Regions from separate parts of the Streptomyces sp. NPDC012835 genome, predicted to be linked through region 3. Evidence: predicted binding sites of a transcription regulator. Region 3 holds the regulator's gene; each other region holds the start of a gene.
What was found. The regulator HrcA, encoded in region 3, represses chaperone genes, less so after heat shock. The targets are predictions, from matches to a motif close to TTNGCACTCNGNNNNNCNGAGTGCNAA.

Region 1 (5,513 bases), on a different contig from region 3:
CTCAAGACCACCGTTGACGGCGATCTGCTTGAGGGGAGCCTCCAGCGCGAGCTTCACGGCGTTGGCGCCGGTCGCCTCGTCGCCCGTCAGCTCAAGCTTCTCGAAGACCGAGGAAGCCTGGAGCAGAGCCACGCCACCACCGGCGACGATGCCCTCCTCGACGGCGGCCTTGGCGTTGCGCACCGCGTCCTCGATGCGGTGCTTGCGCTCCTTCAGCTCGACCTCGGTCGCGGCGCCGGCCTTGATGACGGCCACGCCGCCGGCCAGCTTCGCGAGGCGCTCCTGGAGCTTCTCGCGGTCGTAGTCCGAGTCGCTGTTCTCGATCTCGGCGCGGATCTGGTTGACCCGGCCGGCGACCTGGTCGCTGTCACCGGCACCGTCGACGATGGTGGTCTCGTCCTTGGTGATGACGACCTTGCGGGCGCGGCCCAGCAGGTCCAGGCCGGCGTTCTCCAGCTTGAGGCCGACCTCCTCGGAGATGACCGTGCCGCCGGTGAGGATGGCGATGTCGTTGAGCATGGCCTTGCGGCGGTCACCGAAGCCCGGGGCCTTGACGGCGACGGACTTGAAGGTGCCGCGGATCTTGTTGACGACCAGGGTCGACAGCGCCTCGCCCTCGACGTCCTCCGCGATGATCAGCAGGGGCTTGCCCGACTGCATGACCTTCTCCAGCAGCGGAAGGAGGTCCTTCACGTTGCCGATCTTGGAGTTGACGATCAGGAGGTACGGGTCGTCGAGCGACGCCTCCATACGCTCCATGTCGGTGGCGAAGTACGCCGAGATGTAGCCCTTGTCGAAGCGCATGCCCTCCGTCAGTTCGAGCTCCAGACCGAAGGTCTGCGACTCCTCGACGGTGATGACGCCTTCCTTGCCGACCTTGTCCATGGCCTCGGCGATCAGCTCGCCGATCTGGGTGTCGGCGGCGGAGATGGAGGCCGTCGAAGCGATCTGCTCCTTGGTCTCCACGTCCTTGGCCTGCTCCAGCAGGGCACCGGAGACGGCCTCGACGGCCTTCTCGATACCGCGCTTGAGGGCCATCGGGTTGGCGCCGGCGGCCACGTTGCGCAGGCCCTCGCGGACGAGCGCCTGGGCGAGGACGGTCGCGGTGGTCGTACCGTCACCGGCGACGTCGTCCGTCTTCTTGGCGACTTCCTTGACCAGCTCGGCGCCGATCTTCTCGTACGGGTCCTCGAGCTCGATCTCCTTGGCGATGGAAACACCATCGTTGGTGATCGTGGGGGCGCCCCACTTCTTCTCGAGGACGACGTTGCGACCCTTGGGACCAAGGGTGACCTTGACGGCGTCGGCGAGCTGGTTCATCCCGCGCTCGAGACCGCGCCGTGCCTCCTCGTCGAACGCGATGATCTTGGCCATGTGAAGTGGTCCTCCCGGACTGGGGTGGATTGCTCCGGACCGCGCTGGCGCCCGCGACGGACGGCCTGAGAGTCGAGTGGTTCCTTGCCCCACCGGCTCTTCGGGCCTCGCCTACCCGGTCCTAAGTTGTCACTCTCACTTGCAGAGTGCTAACGCCAATAATTAGCACTCGACCCCCGAGAGTGCAAGCGCCCCCGGAGCCCCGACCGGGGGTGGCGGCCGGTGGCGGCCGGGCGACGGGGGGCGCGAGCGCCGCCGGGGCACATCGGGACGAGTACGGCCGGAACGAGCGCGGCGGACGGATGCGGCGGCCGGCACGCACGTGGGGCCCGCATCCGGCTTTCCGGATACGGGCCCCACGTGCGTGAGTGACGTGCGGTGCTTCGTGAGTGCGTCGTGAGTGCGTCGGTGGCCGATCGCGCCGGGATCAGACGGCGAGCTTGACCATGTCCGCCTGCGGACCCTTCTGGCCCTGCGAGATCTCGAACTCCACTCGCTGACCTTCTTCAAGGGTGCGGTAGCCGTCCATCTGAATCGCGCTGTAGTGGACGAACACATCCGCACCACCGTCTACCGCGATGAAGCCGTAGCCCTTCTCCGCGTTGAACCACTTGACGGTGCCCTGAGCCATGCCTAACTCCCCTATTACTGGCCCTTGCACGGGGCCACACTTCGCGCCGGAACGCGTCGACCGCGGCTGAATGTATCTGCCCAACTGCCCTCTGCAACAGGGCAATCGGCGGGGAAATCTGGGCATGGCCGAACTCGCATAGCGTTGAATTCACTGCGATCCGGGGCAAGTCGGGCCGGGCAAAAGGCACCAACCACGCAAAGGCCACCTGGAGTTCGGCCCCATGTTGTCGCGTTCTCGCGTGCGCCGACTGCGGTCGGCGGAGGGGCCTTCCCTTACTCTACCGTGCTCAACCATGCAGAATGGCCCCCTCCGCTTCTGTCGCGGAGAGGGCCATGCCGGTTACGGGGCGTACGCGCCGCCCCAGGGCGCGTACGGAGGGTCAGCCTCCGGCGACGGCCGGGATGATCGAGATGCCGGCGCCCGCGGGAGTCGCGGTCTCCAGGCCCTGCTCGAAACGGACGTCGTCGTCGTTCACGTACACGTTCACGAAGCGGCGGAGCTTGCCCTGGTCGTCCAGGACGCGGGCGGCGATGCCCGGGTGGCTGCTCTCCAGGGACTGGATGACCTCGGAGAGGGTGGCGCCCTCCGCCGGGACCTCGGCCTGCCCGCCGGTGTAGGTGCGGAGGATGGTGGGGATGCGGACCTTGACGCTCATGACGGATGCCCAGCCTTTCTGCGGAAGTTTCGGTGTCGCGGGTAGCGCGGGGTGAGAGTCGCGCGGGGGTCGCGGGTGACAGCCGCGCGGGTGGCGCGGGCGGCGCGACCCCGTGTCGCCGGGTCAGCCGGCCGCGAGGCCCGCGTCGCGGAACGCGTCGAGGCTCGGGCGGATGGTGGCGGTCGGTCCGGTCGTCGGCGCCACGGCGTCGAGGGTCTTCAGGCCGTCGCCGGTGTTGAGGACGACGGTGGTCAGCGTCGGGTCGAGGAGTCCGGCCTCGATGAGCTTCTTCGTGACGCCCACGGTGACCCCGCCCGCCGTCTCGGCGAAGATCCCCTCCGTACGCGCCAGCAGCTTGATCGCGTCGACGATCTGCTCGTCGTTGACGTCGTCGACGGCGCCACCGGTGCGGCGGGCGATGTCCAGGACGTACGGTCCGTCGGCCGGGTTGCCGATCGCCAGGGACTTGGCGATGGTGTCGGGCTTCTGGGGCCGTACGACATCGTGGCCCGCCTTGAAGGCGGTGGAGACCGGCGAGCAGCCCTCGGCCTGGGCGCCGAAGATCTTGTACGGCTTGTCCTCGACCAGGCCCAGCTTGATCAGCTCCTGGAGCCCCTTGTCGATCTTCGTCAGCTGCGACCCCGAGGCGATCGGGATGACGAGCTGATCGGGCAGGCGCCAGCCGAGCTGCTCACAGATCTCGTACGCGAGGGTCTTGGAACCCTCGCCGTAGTACGGACGGAGGTTGACGTTGACGAAGCCCCAGCCCTCGCCGAGCGGGTCGCCGATCAGCTCGGAACAGAAACGGTTCACATCGTCGTAGTTGCCCTCGATGCCGACCAGATCCCCGCCGTACACCGCAGCCATGACGACCTTGCCCTGCTCCAGGTCGTGCGGGATGAACACGCAGGAGCGGAAGCCGGCCCGGGCCGCGGCTGCGCCGACGGCGCCCGCGAGGTTGCCGGTGGACGAGCAGGAGAGCGTGGTGAAGCCGAAGGCGCGGGCGGCCTCGACGGCGATGGCGACGACACGGTCCTTGAAGGAGTGCGTCGGGTTGCCGGAGTCGTCCTTGACGTGCAGCGACCCGGTGATACCCAGCTCGCGGGCGAGGTTGTCGGCCTTGACCAGCTTGGTGAAACCGGGGTTGATGTTGGGCTTCGAGGCCACGTCGGCGGGGACGGGCAGCAGGGGCGCGTAACGCCAGATGTTGTCGGGTCCCTCGGCGATGCGCTTCTTCAGCTCGTCGGGGCTGCCGCTCGGCAGGTCGTACGCGACTTCGAGCGGCCCGAAACAGCTCGCACAGGCGAAAATGGGGCCGAGGTCGAAACGCTCTCCGCATTCGCGGCACGAGAGCGCGGCGGCGGGTCCGAGGTCGACGGTGGCGTTGGTGCCGCTCTGGACGGTCTGCACAGCCATGGAGGCGAGGCCCTTTCTCCTCATCTTCCTCGCGGCGTACTTCGCCACGAGACGGAATTGGCACCTTCCCCACCGTGACCTCGCGGTCGGCGGGAGGGTTGCCGGGACTTCAACGGGCCGTTCCCTCAGTCCCTCTGGATGAGCGCTATGGCGCCGGACCCGGGGTCCGGTGCGTTTGTCGCCTGTCGCAGCATGTCCCGGATGTCGCTGATCCGGTGTCTCTGAGCCAGGTGTCCACCCCGCGACCCCGGCATGCGGCGGTCAAGGGCGTTGTTCAAGACTGTAACCGAAGGAGCGGACGGTTGAGGTAGTCGTCCGCACCGCGAGATGGATCACGTTTTACGGATCAGCGCAGGGAGTACCGAACGTGCTGGAAGAGGTGGAACGCTGGCTGACCAGGCGTTCCTGGTCCGCGGCCGACCGTACGCTCGACCAGTTGCTGGCGGCGAAAGCGGCCCGGGGCACCACCGTGAGCGTGGTGCTTCCGGCGCTGGACGAGGAGGAGACGGTCGGGGAGATCGTCTCGGTGATCCGGCGCGAGCTGATGGTGGCGACCCGGCTGGTCGACGAGCTGGTGGTGATCGATTCCGGCTCCACCGACCGTACGTCCGAGGTGGCCGCGGCGGCCGGGGCGCGGGTGGTGCACCGGGACGCGATACTGCCGCGGCTGCCCGCGCTGCCCGGCAAGGGCGAGGTGCTGTGGCGGTCGCTGCTGGTGACGGGCGGGGACATCGTGTGCTTCGTGGATGCGGATCTGCGGGATTTCTCGGCGGATTTCGTCTCCGGGATCGTCGGCCCGCTGCTGACCGACCCCGATGTGCAGTTCGTGAAGGCGATGTACGACCGCCCCATGGCGCGGCCCGGCGGCCGGGGCGGCGGCCGGCCCGGCGGTCCGCCCGTCGAGCAGCCCGTCGAACAGCCCGTCGGGCAGGGCGGCCGGGTGACGGAGCTGGTGGCGCGCCCGCTGCTCAATCTGCACTGGCCCCGGCTGGCCGGCTTCGTCCAGCCGCTGGGCGGGGAGTACGCCGCGCGGCGCACGCTGCTGGAGCGGCTGCCGTTCCCCGTGGGGTACGGGGTGGAGCTGGGGCTCCTGGTGGACGCGTTGCACACGGTGGGGCTCGACGCGCTGGCGCAGGTCGACGTCGGGGTACGGCGCCACCGCCATCAGGACGACCGGGCGCTGGGGCGGATGGCCGCGGCGATCTACCGTACGGCGCAGCTGCGGCTCTCCCGTGGCCACCTGGTGCGGCCGAGGCTGACGCAGTTCGAGCGGGGTCCTGACGGGTTCACGCCGCGCACGCATGTGGTGGACACGGAGGAGCGTCCGCCGGTGCGGGAGATCGCGGAGTACCCGGCCGGACGCGCGGCGTAACGCGTGATTTTCATATCTAATGTCTAGATTTTCGCTCCATGAGTACAGACCTGCTGACCCCG
Region 2 (5,513 bases), on a different contig from region 3:
GCGACCGGCGGCTGCGGGTGCCCGGCCGGTGTCACACCTGGCTCTTGCTGTCGGTCGCGCTGTGCCTGCTGGGGCTGGCGACGGTGCTGCCCGCCTGGACGACGGTCATGACCGCCTCCGAGAATCCCGTGGAGGCGGAGTCGCTCGTGCTGGGAGAGCTGCTGTACGTGGTGGGTCTGGGCGTCACGGTCCTGCTGACGGGGGTGCTGGGGCTGGTCCAGTCGGTCGGCCACCGGCTGTGGGCCGAGCGGTATCTGCGCCGGGGCCCGGTCCGCCGGGGCGGTGGCGCGCATCGCTGAGTCCGCCGAGCCCTGAGCCAGGCCCGCTGAGCCCGCCGGCCCGTTCCCGTTGTGTGCGGGCGTCAGGCCCCGACCGGGCGGCCGATCAGCATGGTCGGGGCGCCCGCCGCCCTGGTGAGGAAGACCGTGGCGGCGTGCGGGCCCTTCAGCTTCATCCGGCGGCGCAGTTCCTCCGGCTCCACGGCGGAACCGCGTTTCTTCACCGTCAGGACGCCCACCTCGCGTTCGCGCAGCAGGGCCTTCAGCCGCTTCAGGTGGAAGGGGAGTTCATCGGTGATCTCGTACGCGGTCGCGTACGGCGTCGGGCGGGCCTCGTCCGCCGTGATGTAGGCGATCGTCTCGTCGATCAGCCCGCCGTCCAGCTCCTCGGCCACCTCGGCGACCAGATGCGCGCGGATGACGGCGCCATCGGGCTCGTACAGGAACCGGCCGGTGCGGCGGACGGGCGGATCGGGCAGGCCGCGGCCCGTCAGGGTGACGGTGGCGCCGGACGAGAGCAGCGTGGCGCGGCGCGTGCCGGGGACGACGGCGCCCGGCCGGTGCCAGAGCACGGCCTCCTTGACGTCGCCGCCGTACGAGATCCACTCGGCCTCGAAGTCGTCCGGGACCAGCTCGTGCGGAATCCCCGGAGCGATCTTGATCGCGCCCGTGCCGACCCGGCGTACCGCCTCGACCGCCCAGGACAGCGGCGGTGAGTACGCCTCCGGGTTGAAGATCCTGCCCCGGCCGCCGCGCCGCGCCGGGTCGATGAACAGGGCTTCCGCGCCGGTCAGGTCGTACTCCAGCACATCGGCCCGGGTCACCGTCACGGGCGGTCCGCCGGGCACCAGGGTGCGCAGATTGGTCCGGGCGATCTCGCAGGTCAGCGGGTCGATGTCGACGGCGGACACGGCGAGGCCCGCGCGCGCCAGCTCGATGGCGTCGCCGCCGATGCCGCAGCACAGGTCCGTGACGCGCGGGGCGGTCACGCGGGGGTCCGTGACGCGGGGTGTCCCGCCGTCCGCCGGCGTCACGAGAGCCCGGAACCTGGCCGCCCGGTGGGCGGCGACGGCGCCGCGGGTGGCCTGCTCGACGCCGTTGGGCGTGAAGTACATCCGGTAGGCGTCCCGCGCGCCGAACTTCGCCACCGCGCGCTGGCGCAGCCGGGCCTGGGCCAGCGCGGCCGAGACCAGCTCGGCGGGGTGATCGCGGCGCAGCCGGGTCGCCACCGCCAGTTCCCCGGCGGGGTCGTGGTCCCGCAGTTCGGCGAGGAGGGCCTGCCCCTCGGCGGAGAGCAGCGGCGCGAGGAGGGCGGGCGCGGGCCCGGCCGGTGCGCCCTCGGCGGGCGCGCCCTCGGCCGGTGCGCCCTCGGCGGCGGGGGCCTCGGCGGGCGTGCCTTCGGCGGCGGAAGCGGGCGTGGCGGGGGAGGAGGCGCGGTCGGTCACCCGGTCCATTGTGGGCCAGGCGAGGGATGGTGCGCGTCCCGGCGGCGGTGTCGGCCGTGCGGAGGCGCTCCGCGCTGACAGGATCCGACGCCATGCAACTAGTACGACAAAACGAAGAAATCGCCACAGAGGGTACGGGTGGTGCGGAGACGCTCGCCGCGTCGCGGACGCGCGCCGGACACCCCACCCGCCGACACCGCCGCTCCGCGCGGGGCCGCGCGCTGCTGGCCGTGCTGCTGGTGGCCGCCGTCGGCACCGGCTGCGCGGAGACGGAGTCCGGCGGCCAGAAGCGCGACCAGGGGCACCCGGCCGCCGGGGCGCCGCACGGACAGCAGGGGAAGGGCGAGGCCGGCGCGCTCTCCTCGAACGCCGAGGCGGTGCGCAAGGCCCAGGCCGTGCGCGCCGTCGCGGCGAAGAAGTGGGGACTCGAGAAGACCCCGCTGGCCGTGCCGCCACCGCCCGCCGTCAAGCCGGAGATCACCAACCGCAAGGGTTTCGAGATCGCGGACGAGCAGGAGGGCGAGAACCTGCCGCCCGTCTTCACCACCGTCCCGGTCAAGGACAAGGTCGTCTTCCTGACGATGGACGACGGCATGGAGAAGGACCCCGAGCTGCTGCGGATGATGACCGAGCTGAAGATCCCGTACACGGCCTTCCTCAGCGACTACGTCATCAACGACAACTACGGCTACTTCAAGCAGATGCAGGACCGCGGCGTCACCCTCCAGAACCACACGCTCAACCACAAGTACCTGCCGGGGCTGTCCTACGAGGAGCAGCGCCGCGAGATCTGCGACCAGCAGGACAAGCTCGAAAAGCGCTACGGGAAGCGCCCCACGCTCTTCCGGCCGCCGTACGGCAACTACAACGGCGACACGGTGCGCGCCGCCAAGTCCTGCGGCGTGAAGGGGCTGCCGCTCTGGACGGCCGAGGCGTACCCCGACCGCATGGAGTGGCGCGAGTGGGACGAGGACCTGCACCCCGGTGACATCGTCCTCACGCACTTCCGCGGCCGTGACGACTGGAACGCGACCATGCCCGACCTGATCCGGGCCGCGCTGAAGCGGATCACGGACAAGGGGTACGCCGTGGCGCGGCTGGAGGACTACGTGTAGCCCGCCCGAACGCCCCGAACGCCCCGAACGCCCCGAACGCCCCGGACGCCCCGAACGCCCCGCAGACCCGCCCCGCACGCACCCGCGCGCCGGCCGCCGCCCTCCCCGGACGGCGACCGGCGCGCTCCGCTGCCGTACCCGCCGCTCATGACGGAACCCATGGCCAGGGGTGTGCGTTTCCGTAGCGAGCCGGCGCGTATCCACCGGGTTCCGCGCCGCCGATCCGCGCCGGGACCCGCCCGGGAAGAAGCGCCACGACCGTCGGAATTGGCACTCCGCTTGACCGAGTGCTAATCGCAGTCATAGTCTCAGGTCTGGCACTCCCCACTGGAGAGTGCCAAAGCGCGACTGGCAGGTCCGGCACCCGCGACGACGGACCCATCTGGTCGCCACCCTCAGACAGTTAACCCCGTGAGTCTCCGAAGGGGGAGGTCGGATCGTGACGACCGCCAGCACCAAGGTTGCCATCAAGCCGCTCGAGGACCGCATTGTGGTCCAGCCGCTCGACGCCGAGCAGACCACGGCCTCTGGCCTGGTCATCCCGGACACTGCCAAGGAGAAGCCCCAGGAGGGCGTCGTCCTGGCCGTGGGCCCGGGCCGTTTCGAGAACGGCGAGCGGCTCCCGCTCGACGTTTCCGTCGGCGATGTCGTTCTGTACAGCAAGTACGGCGGCACCGAAGTGAAGTACAGCGGCGAGGAATACCTCGTCCTCTCGGCCCGCGACGTGCTCGCGATCATCGAGAAGTAATTCACCGAAAGTTTTGCTTTTGAGCTGCGCCCTCGGCCACCCAGCGATTGCCGGGCGGGCGGGGGCGCAGTTCATTCGAGAGGACAAGAGAAGCAGCCATGGCGAAGATTCTGAAGTTCGACGAGGACGCCCGTCGCGCCCTTGAGCGCGGCGTCAACAAGCTTGCCGACACGGTGAAGGTGACGATCGGCCCCAAGGGCCGCAACGTCGTCATCGACAAGAAGTTCGGCGCCCCCACCATCACCAACGACGGCGTCACGATCGCCCGCGAGGTCGAGCTGGACGACCCGTACGAGAACCTGGGCGCCCAGCTCGTGAAGGAGGTGGCGACCAAGACCAACGACATCGCGGGTGACGGCACCACCACCGCCACCGTGCTGGCCCAGGCGCTGGTCCGCGAGGGCCTGCGCAACGTCGCCGCGGGCGCCTCCCCGGCCTCCCTGAAGAAGGGCATCGACGCCGCGGTCAAGGCCGTCTCCGACGAGCTGCTCGCGACCGCCCGCCCGATCGACGACAAGTCCGACATCGCCGCCGTCGCCGCGCTCTCCGCGCAGGACGACCAGGTCGGCGAGCTGATCGCCGAGGCGATGGACAAGGTCGGCAAGGACGGCGTCATCACCGTCGAGGAGTCCAACACCTTCGGTCTGGAGCTGGACTTCACCGAGGGCATGGCCTTCGACAAGGGCTACCTGTCCCCGTACATGGTGACCGACCAGGAGCGTATGGAGGCCGTCCTCGACGACCCGTACATCCTGATCCACCAGGGCAAGATCGGCTCGATCCAGGACCTGCTCCCGCTGCTGGAGAAGGTCATCCAGGGCGGTGGCTCCAAGCCGCTGCTGATCATCGCCGAGGATGTCGAGGGCGAGGCGCTCTCCACCCTCGTCGTCAACAAGATCCGCGGCACCTTCAACGCCGTCGCCGTGAAGGCCCCCGGCTTCGGTGACCGCCGCAAGGCCATGCTCGGCGACATCGCCACCCTCACGGGCGCGACCGTCATCGCCGAGGAGGTCGGCCTCAAGCTCGACCAGGCCGGTCTGGACGTGCTGGGCTCCGCCCGCCGCGTCACCGTCACCAAGGACGACACGACCATCGTCGACGGCGCGGGTGCCGCCGACGAGATCACCGGCCGCGTCAACCAGATCAAGGCCGAGATCGAGTCCACGGACTCCGACTGGGACCGCGAGAAGCTCCAGGAGCGTCTGGCGAAGCTGGCCGGTGGCGTGTGCGTGATCCGGGTAGGCGCCGCCACCGAGGTGGAGCTGAAGGAGAAGAAGCACCGTCTGGAGGACGCCATCTCCGCGACCCGCGCCGCGGTCGAGGAGGGCATCGTCTCCGGTGGTGGCTCCGCTCTGGTGCACGCCGCCAAGGTGCTCGAGGGCAACCTCGGCAAGGAGGGCGACGAGGCCACCGGTGTCGCGGTCGTCCGCCGCGCCGTTGTCGAGCCGCTGCGCTGGATCGCCGAGAACGCCGGCCTTGAGGGCTACGTCATCACCTCCAAGGTGGCGGAGCTGGACAAGGGCCACGGCTTCAACGCGGCCAGCGGCGAGTACGTCGACCTGGTGAAGGCCGGCGTCATCGACCCCGTCAAGGTCACGCGCTCCGCCCTGGAGAACGCCGCCTCCATCGCCTCGCTGCTGCTCACGACCGAGACCCTGGTCGTCGAGAAGCCGGCCGAGGAAGAGGGCGAAGCGGCCGGTCACGGCCACGGCCACAGCCACTGAGCTGTTCCTCGCGGCTGAGCCGCCCGCCCCTTCGCCGGGGCGGCGGCTCGCCGTCGTGGTTCCTCGATCGACGGTCGAGGTGAGGATCCCTACGCGTGCGGCCCGGTACCCCTTGGGGCGCCGGGCCGTACGCGTACCCACGCCTTACCGGGGGCCGTACTTGCGCCCCGTCTTCGATGTGACCCCGCCGAGCAGCCCGCGCG
Region 3 (5,513 bases):
TCCGGCGCGGCGAGATCCCGATGACGGACGACGACGAGCACGCCGACCGCTATCTGATCGCGGACCGGGCGCTCGCCGAGGCGGGCTTCTCCTGGTACGAGGTGTCCAACTGGGCCACCTCCGATGCGGGCCGCTGCCTCCACAACGAGCTGTACTGGCGCGGCGCCGACTGGTGGGGCGCGGGACCGGGTGCCCACAGTCATGTGGGCGGCGTGCGCTGGTGGAACGTGAAACACCCCGGCGCGTACGCCCAGGCGCTCGCTGAGGGCCGCTCGCCGGGCGCCGGGCGCGAGATCCTCACCGAGGAGGACCGCCGGGTCGAGCGCGTCCTGCTCGAACTGCGGCTGGCCGACGGCTGCGACCTGTCCCTGCTGAAACCCGCCGGAGCGGCGGCGGCCGACCGCGCGGTAAGGGACGGCCTCCTGGACGCCGGTCCTTACACGGAGGGGCGCGCGGTGCTGACGCTGAAGGGGCGGCTGCTGGCGGACGCGGTCGTCAGGGACCTGGTGGACTGATCACCCGCCCGCGTCGGGGCACCGCCCGCGTCCGGGACGCCGGCCGGCCTCGGCAGCCGCCCGGCGTCAGACACTGCCCGGACACCAGACGTCAGTCATCAGACATGAGACATCAGGCGTCGCCACCGGCCGTGACGAAGTCGATCAGCTCCTCCACCCGTCCCAGCAGCGCCGGTTCCAGGTCCTTGTACGAGTGCACCCGCGACAGGATGTGCTGCCAGGCCGCGCCCGTGTTCGGGGGCCAGCCCAGCGCCCGGCACACGCCCGTCTTCCAGTCCTCGCCCCTCGGTACCACCGGCCACGCCCCGATGCCCACCGAGGACGGCTTCACGGCCTCCCACACGTCGATGTACGGATGGCCCACCACCAGGACGTCCGCGCCCGTCACCGACGCCGCGATGCGGGACTCCTTCGAGCCGGGCACGAGATGGTCGACCAGGACGCCCAGGCGCGCGTCCGGCGCCGGGGCGAAGTCGGCGACGACGGCGGGGAGATCGTCGATCCCGCCGAGATACTCCACGACCACCCCCTCGACGCGCAGGTCGTCGCCCCAGACCTTCTCGACCAGCTCCGCGTCGTGCCGCCCCTCCACATAGATGCGCCCCGCCCTGGCGACCCGGGCCCGGGCCCCCGGGACGGCGACCGAGCCCGACGCCGTACGGGCGGGCCGCGCCGGGCCCCCGGCCGAGGGACGGACCAGGGTCACCACCCGGCCCTCCAACAGGAAGCCACCGGGCACCAGAGGGAAGACCCGGTGTTTGGAGAAGCGGTCCTCAAGAGTGACCGTCGGGCCCTCCGCCGTCTTCTCGCAGCGGATCACCGCGCCGCAGAAGCCCGTCGACACCTCCTCGACCACCAGATCCGGTTCGGCGGGCACCTCCGGCGCGGGGGTGGACCTCTTCTTCCACGGCGGGGTCAGGTCGGGGCTGTAGCTGCGCATTCGCAAGACGATAAACCGGACGGCCGGTGAGGGCTACGACACGCCGAAACGGGCCGCCAGCGCGTCGCGTTGCGCCCGGACGAAGGCCGCGTCCACCACCGACCCGTGCCCCGGTACGTACACCGCGTCCGGGCCGCCCAGCGCCAGCAGCCGGTCCAGCGCGGCCGGCCAGCGGGCGGGGACCGCGTCCGGGCCCGCCTGGGGCTCCCCCGACTCCTCGACCAGATCGCCGCAGAACACGACGGCGGGGGAGCCCGGCACCACCAGCGCCAGATCGTGCGCGGTGTGGCCGGGGCCCACCCGGGCCAGCAGCACGTCCGCGCCGTCGCCCAGGTCGATCGCCAGCTCCCCCGACACCGCGTGCCCGGGCGCCACCAGGAGGTCCACCGCCTCGGCCGCCTCGGCCGCCGCGAGGCCCTCCCGCACGGCGTCCTCGTACAGCGGCGCGCGGTCCGCCGCCAGCAGCTCCGCCGTCCCCGCCGCGCCGTACACCTCGGCCCCCGCGAACGCCGCGGTGCCGAAGACATGGTCGAAGTGCGGATGGCTCAGTGCGATATGCGTCACGCGGGCCCCGCCGAGCAGCGCCCGCGCCGACGCCAGGAGTTCCGCGCCCTCCCGGAGCGAGGACCCCGTGTCGAACAGCAGGGCGCCGCTCTCCCCGGCCACCAGCCCCACCGTCGCGTCCCACCCCGGCAGCCGCCGGCGGCTCACTCCGGGAGCCAGCCGCTCCCACCCGTGCCCATGTCCTTCGACGTCCATACAGGGACGCTACGGGAGACTCCCGGCAGCCGCCGTGTCCGCCGGTACCGGTCCCGGCGAGGCGGCGTCGTCGGCTGCCTTGCTAGGGGTGTCCCCCACGGCCGTACACTGACACGGGGAGTACTGGCACTCCCCGCGAGCGAGTGCCAAGCAGAACGAGTGCCGAGCAGGAAACAGAACGAGTGCCGAGCAGAATCCGACGGACGACAGCTGGAGGTGTGCCGCATGCTCAGCGAACGCAGGCTTGAGGTGCTGCGGGCGATCGTCCAGGACTATGTCGGCACGGAGGAGCCGGTCGGCTCCAAGGCGCTCACCGAGCGGCACAAGCTCGGCGTCTCCCCGGCCACCGTCCGCAACGACATGGCGGTGCTGGAGGACGAGGGCTTCATCGCCCAGCCGCACACCAGCGCCGGGCGCATCCCGACCGACAAGGGCTACCGCCTCTTCGTCGACCGGCTGGCCGGGGTCAAGCCCCTGTCGCTGCCCGAGCGCCGCGCCATCCAGAACCTGCTGGACGGGGCCGTCGACCTCGACGACGTCGTGGGCCGTACGGTGCGGCTGCTGGCGCAGCTGACCCGGCAGGTCGCCGTCGTCCAGTACCCCTCGCTGACCCGGTCGACGGTGCGGCACGCGGAGCTGCTGGCGCTCGCGCCCGCCCGGCTGATGCTCGTCCTGATCACGGATACCGGACGGGTCGAGCAGCGGCTGGTCGACTGTCCCGCGCCCTTCGGCGAGACCTCCCTCGCGGATCTGCGGGCCCGGCTCAACAGCCGGATCGTCGGGCGCCGCTTCGCGGACGTCCCGCAGCTGGTGCAGGACCTGCCCGACTCGTTCGAGCCGGAGGACCGGGGGACCGTCTCCACGGTGCTCGCGGTCCTGCTGGAAACCCTGGTCGAGGAGACCGAGGAGCGGCTGATGATCGGCGGCACCGCCAACATCACCCGCTTCGGACACGACTTCCCTCTGACCATCCGGCCGGTGCTGGAGGCGCTGGAGGAGCATGTGGTGCTCCTCAAGCTGCTCGGCGAGGCGGCCGATCCGGGCATGACCGTACGTATCGGGCACGAGAACGCCCATGAGGGCCTCAACTCCACGTCCGTCGTCGCGGTCGGCTACGGTTCGGGCGACGAGGCAGTCGCAAAACTCGGCGTGGTCGGACCGACCCGCATGGACTACCCCGGAACGATGGGAGCGGTACGCGCAGTGGCACGTTACGTCGGACAGATCCTGGCGGAGTCGTAAGTGGCCACGGACTACTACGCCGTACTCGGCGTGCGCCGCGACGCTTCGCAGGACGAGATCAAGAAGGCATTCCGGCGGCTCGCCCGCGAGCTGCACCCGGATGTCAATCCCGATCCCAAGACGCAAGAGCGTTTCAAGGAGATCAACGCCGCGTACGAGGTGTTGTCGGACCCGCAGAAGAAGCAGGTCTACGACCTCGGCGGCGACCCCCTCTCGGCCAGCGGCGGGGGAGGCGGCGCCGGTGGCTTCGGCGCCGGTGGCTTCGGCAACTTCTCCGACATCATGGACGCGTTCTTCGGCACGGCGTCGCAGCGCGGCCCGCGCTCGCGCACGCGGCGTGGCCAGGACGCCATGATCCGGCTGGAGATCGACCTCAACGAGGCGGCCTTCGGCACGACCAAGGACATCCAGGTCGACACGGCCGTCGTGTGCACGACGTGCTCGGGCGAGGGCGCCGCACCCGGCACCTCCGCGCAGACCTGTGACATGTGCCGCGGCAGGGGCGAGGTCTCGCAGGTCACCCGGTCCTTCCTGGGCCAGGTCATGACCTCCAGGCCGTGCCCGCAGTGCCAGGGCTTCGGCACGGTCGTCCCGACGCCGTGCCCCGAGTGCGCGGGCGACGGCCGTATCCGGTCGCGCCGTACGCTCACGGTCAAGATCCCGGCCGGTGTCGACAACGGAACCCGCATCCAGCTCGCCGGCGAGGGCGAGGTCGGCCCCGGGGGCGGCCCCGCGGGCGATCTCTACGTCGAGATCCACGAGTTGGCGCACGCGATGTTCCAGCGCCGCGGCGACGACCTGCACTGCACGGTCACGGTGCCCATGACGGCGGCGGCGCTGGGCACGAAGTGCCCGCTGGAGACGCTGGACGGCATGGAGGACATCGACGTACGCCCCGGCACCCAGTCGGGCCAGTCGATCCCGCTGCACGGGCGCGGCATCACGCATCTGCGGGGCGGCGGCCGGGGCGACCTGATCGTGCACGTCGAGGTGATGACGCCGTCGAAACTCGACCCCGAGCAGGAACGGCTGCTGCGCGAGCTGGCGAAGCTGCGTGGTGAGGAGCGGCCCACGGGCCAGTTCCAGCCGGGGCAGCAGGGGCTGTTCTCGCGTCTGAAGGACGCCTTCAACGGACGGTAGGCGCACCGCTGTCGGCAGGGGCCCGGGGAGCGATCCCCGGGCCCCTGCCGTGTCTTCTCCGCCGCGGCCCCTGTCGGGCGCTCCGTCACACAGCTGGGGCGACACCGATTCGGAGCTGTCACGGAGGGCATGGCACGATGCCTGCATGTCCTCCGTACTGACCGATCTCTGCCGGTATCCGATCGTGCAGGCCCCCATGGCGGGCGGCGCTTCCTGCCCGCGGCTGGCCGCGGCCGTCTGCGAGGCCGGCGGGCTCGGCTTTCTCGCCGCCGGGTACAAAACGGCGGACGGTCTGTACGAAGAGATCAAACAGCTGCGCGGGCTCACCGCCCGGCCCTTCGGCGTCAACCTCTTCATGCCGCAGCCGAACTACGCGGACCACGCGGCCGTCGAGGTCTACCGCAATCAGCTCGCCGGCGAGGCCACCTGGTACGAGACGCCGCTCGGAGACCCCGACTCGGGCCGCGACGACGGCTACGAGGCGAAGCTGGCGATCCTGCTGGACGACCCGGTGCCGGTCGTCTCGTTCACCTTCGGCTGTCCGACCAGGACCACCCTGGACGCGTTCGCCAAGGTCGGTACCGTCACCGTCGTCACGGTGACCACCCCCGAGGAGGCCCAGACCGCGGAGTGGTCCGGCGCCGACGCCGTCTGTGTCCAGGGCGTCGAGGCCGGCGGCCACCAGGGGACGCACCGCGACGACCCGGCCACCGACGGCGCGGGCCTCGGGCTGCTGTCGCTGGTGACGCAGGTCAGGGAGACCGTGCAGATCCCGGTCGTCGCGGCCGGCGGACTCATGCGCGGCGCCCAGATCGCGGCGGTCCTCGCGGCGGGCGCGGACGCGGCGCAGCTCGGCACGGCGTTCCTGGTGTGCCCCGAGTCCGGCGCCAACACGCTGCACAAGCAGGCCATGACCA

Region 1: groL (chaperonin GroEL) is a predicted target of HrcA. The motif match lies at 1,501-1,527, and genes of this name have one in related genera.
Region 2: groES (co-chaperone GroES) is a predicted target of HrcA. The motif match lies at 3,106-3,132, and genes of this name have one in related genera.

The regions. Positions count from the first base shown of each region.
Region 1 is NZ_JBIBBW010000003.1:739,349-744,861, forward strand. It holds gene groL (chaperonin GroEL) at 1-1,374, opposite strand, end outside; gene ACFY6S_RS16530 (cold-shock protein) at 1,802-2,005, opposite strand; gene ACFY6S_RS16535 (ubiquitin-like small modifier protein 1) at 2,388-2,663, opposite strand; gene thrC (threonine synthase) at 2,787-4,079, opposite strand; SAM riboswitch class I at 4,097-4,224, opposite strand; gene ACFY6S_RS16545 (glucosyl-3-phosphoglycerate synthase) at 4,447-5,451, shown strand; gene ACFY6S_RS16550 (hypothetical protein) at 5,490-5,513, shown strand, end outside.
Region 2 is NZ_JBIBBW010000003.1:378,194-383,706, reverse strand. It holds gene ACFY6S_RS14965 (hypothetical protein) at 1-299, shown strand, start outside; gene ACFY6S_RS14960 (SAM-dependent methyltransferase) at 362-1,732, opposite strand; gene ACFY6S_RS14955 (polysaccharide deacetylase family protein) at 1,816-2,838, shown strand; gene groES (co-chaperone GroES) at 3,278-3,586, shown strand; gene groL (chaperonin GroEL) at 3,685-5,310, shown strand; gene ACFY6S_RS14940 (SDR family NAD(P)-dependent oxidoreductase) at 5,455-5,513, opposite strand, start outside.
Region 3 is NZ_JBIBBW010000002.1:723,680-729,192, reverse strand. It holds gene hemW (radical SAM family heme chaperone HemW) at 1-515, shown strand, start outside; gene ACFY6S_RS10745 (DUF3097 domain-containing protein) at 628-1,455, opposite strand; gene ACFY6S_RS10740 (MBL fold metallo-hydrolase) at 1,489-2,214, opposite strand; gene hrcA (heat-inducible transcriptional repressor HrcA) at 2,440-3,456, shown strand; gene dnaJ (molecular chaperone DnaJ) at 3,457-4,596, shown strand; gene ACFY6S_RS10725 (nitronate monooxygenase) at 4,742-5,513, shown strand, end outside.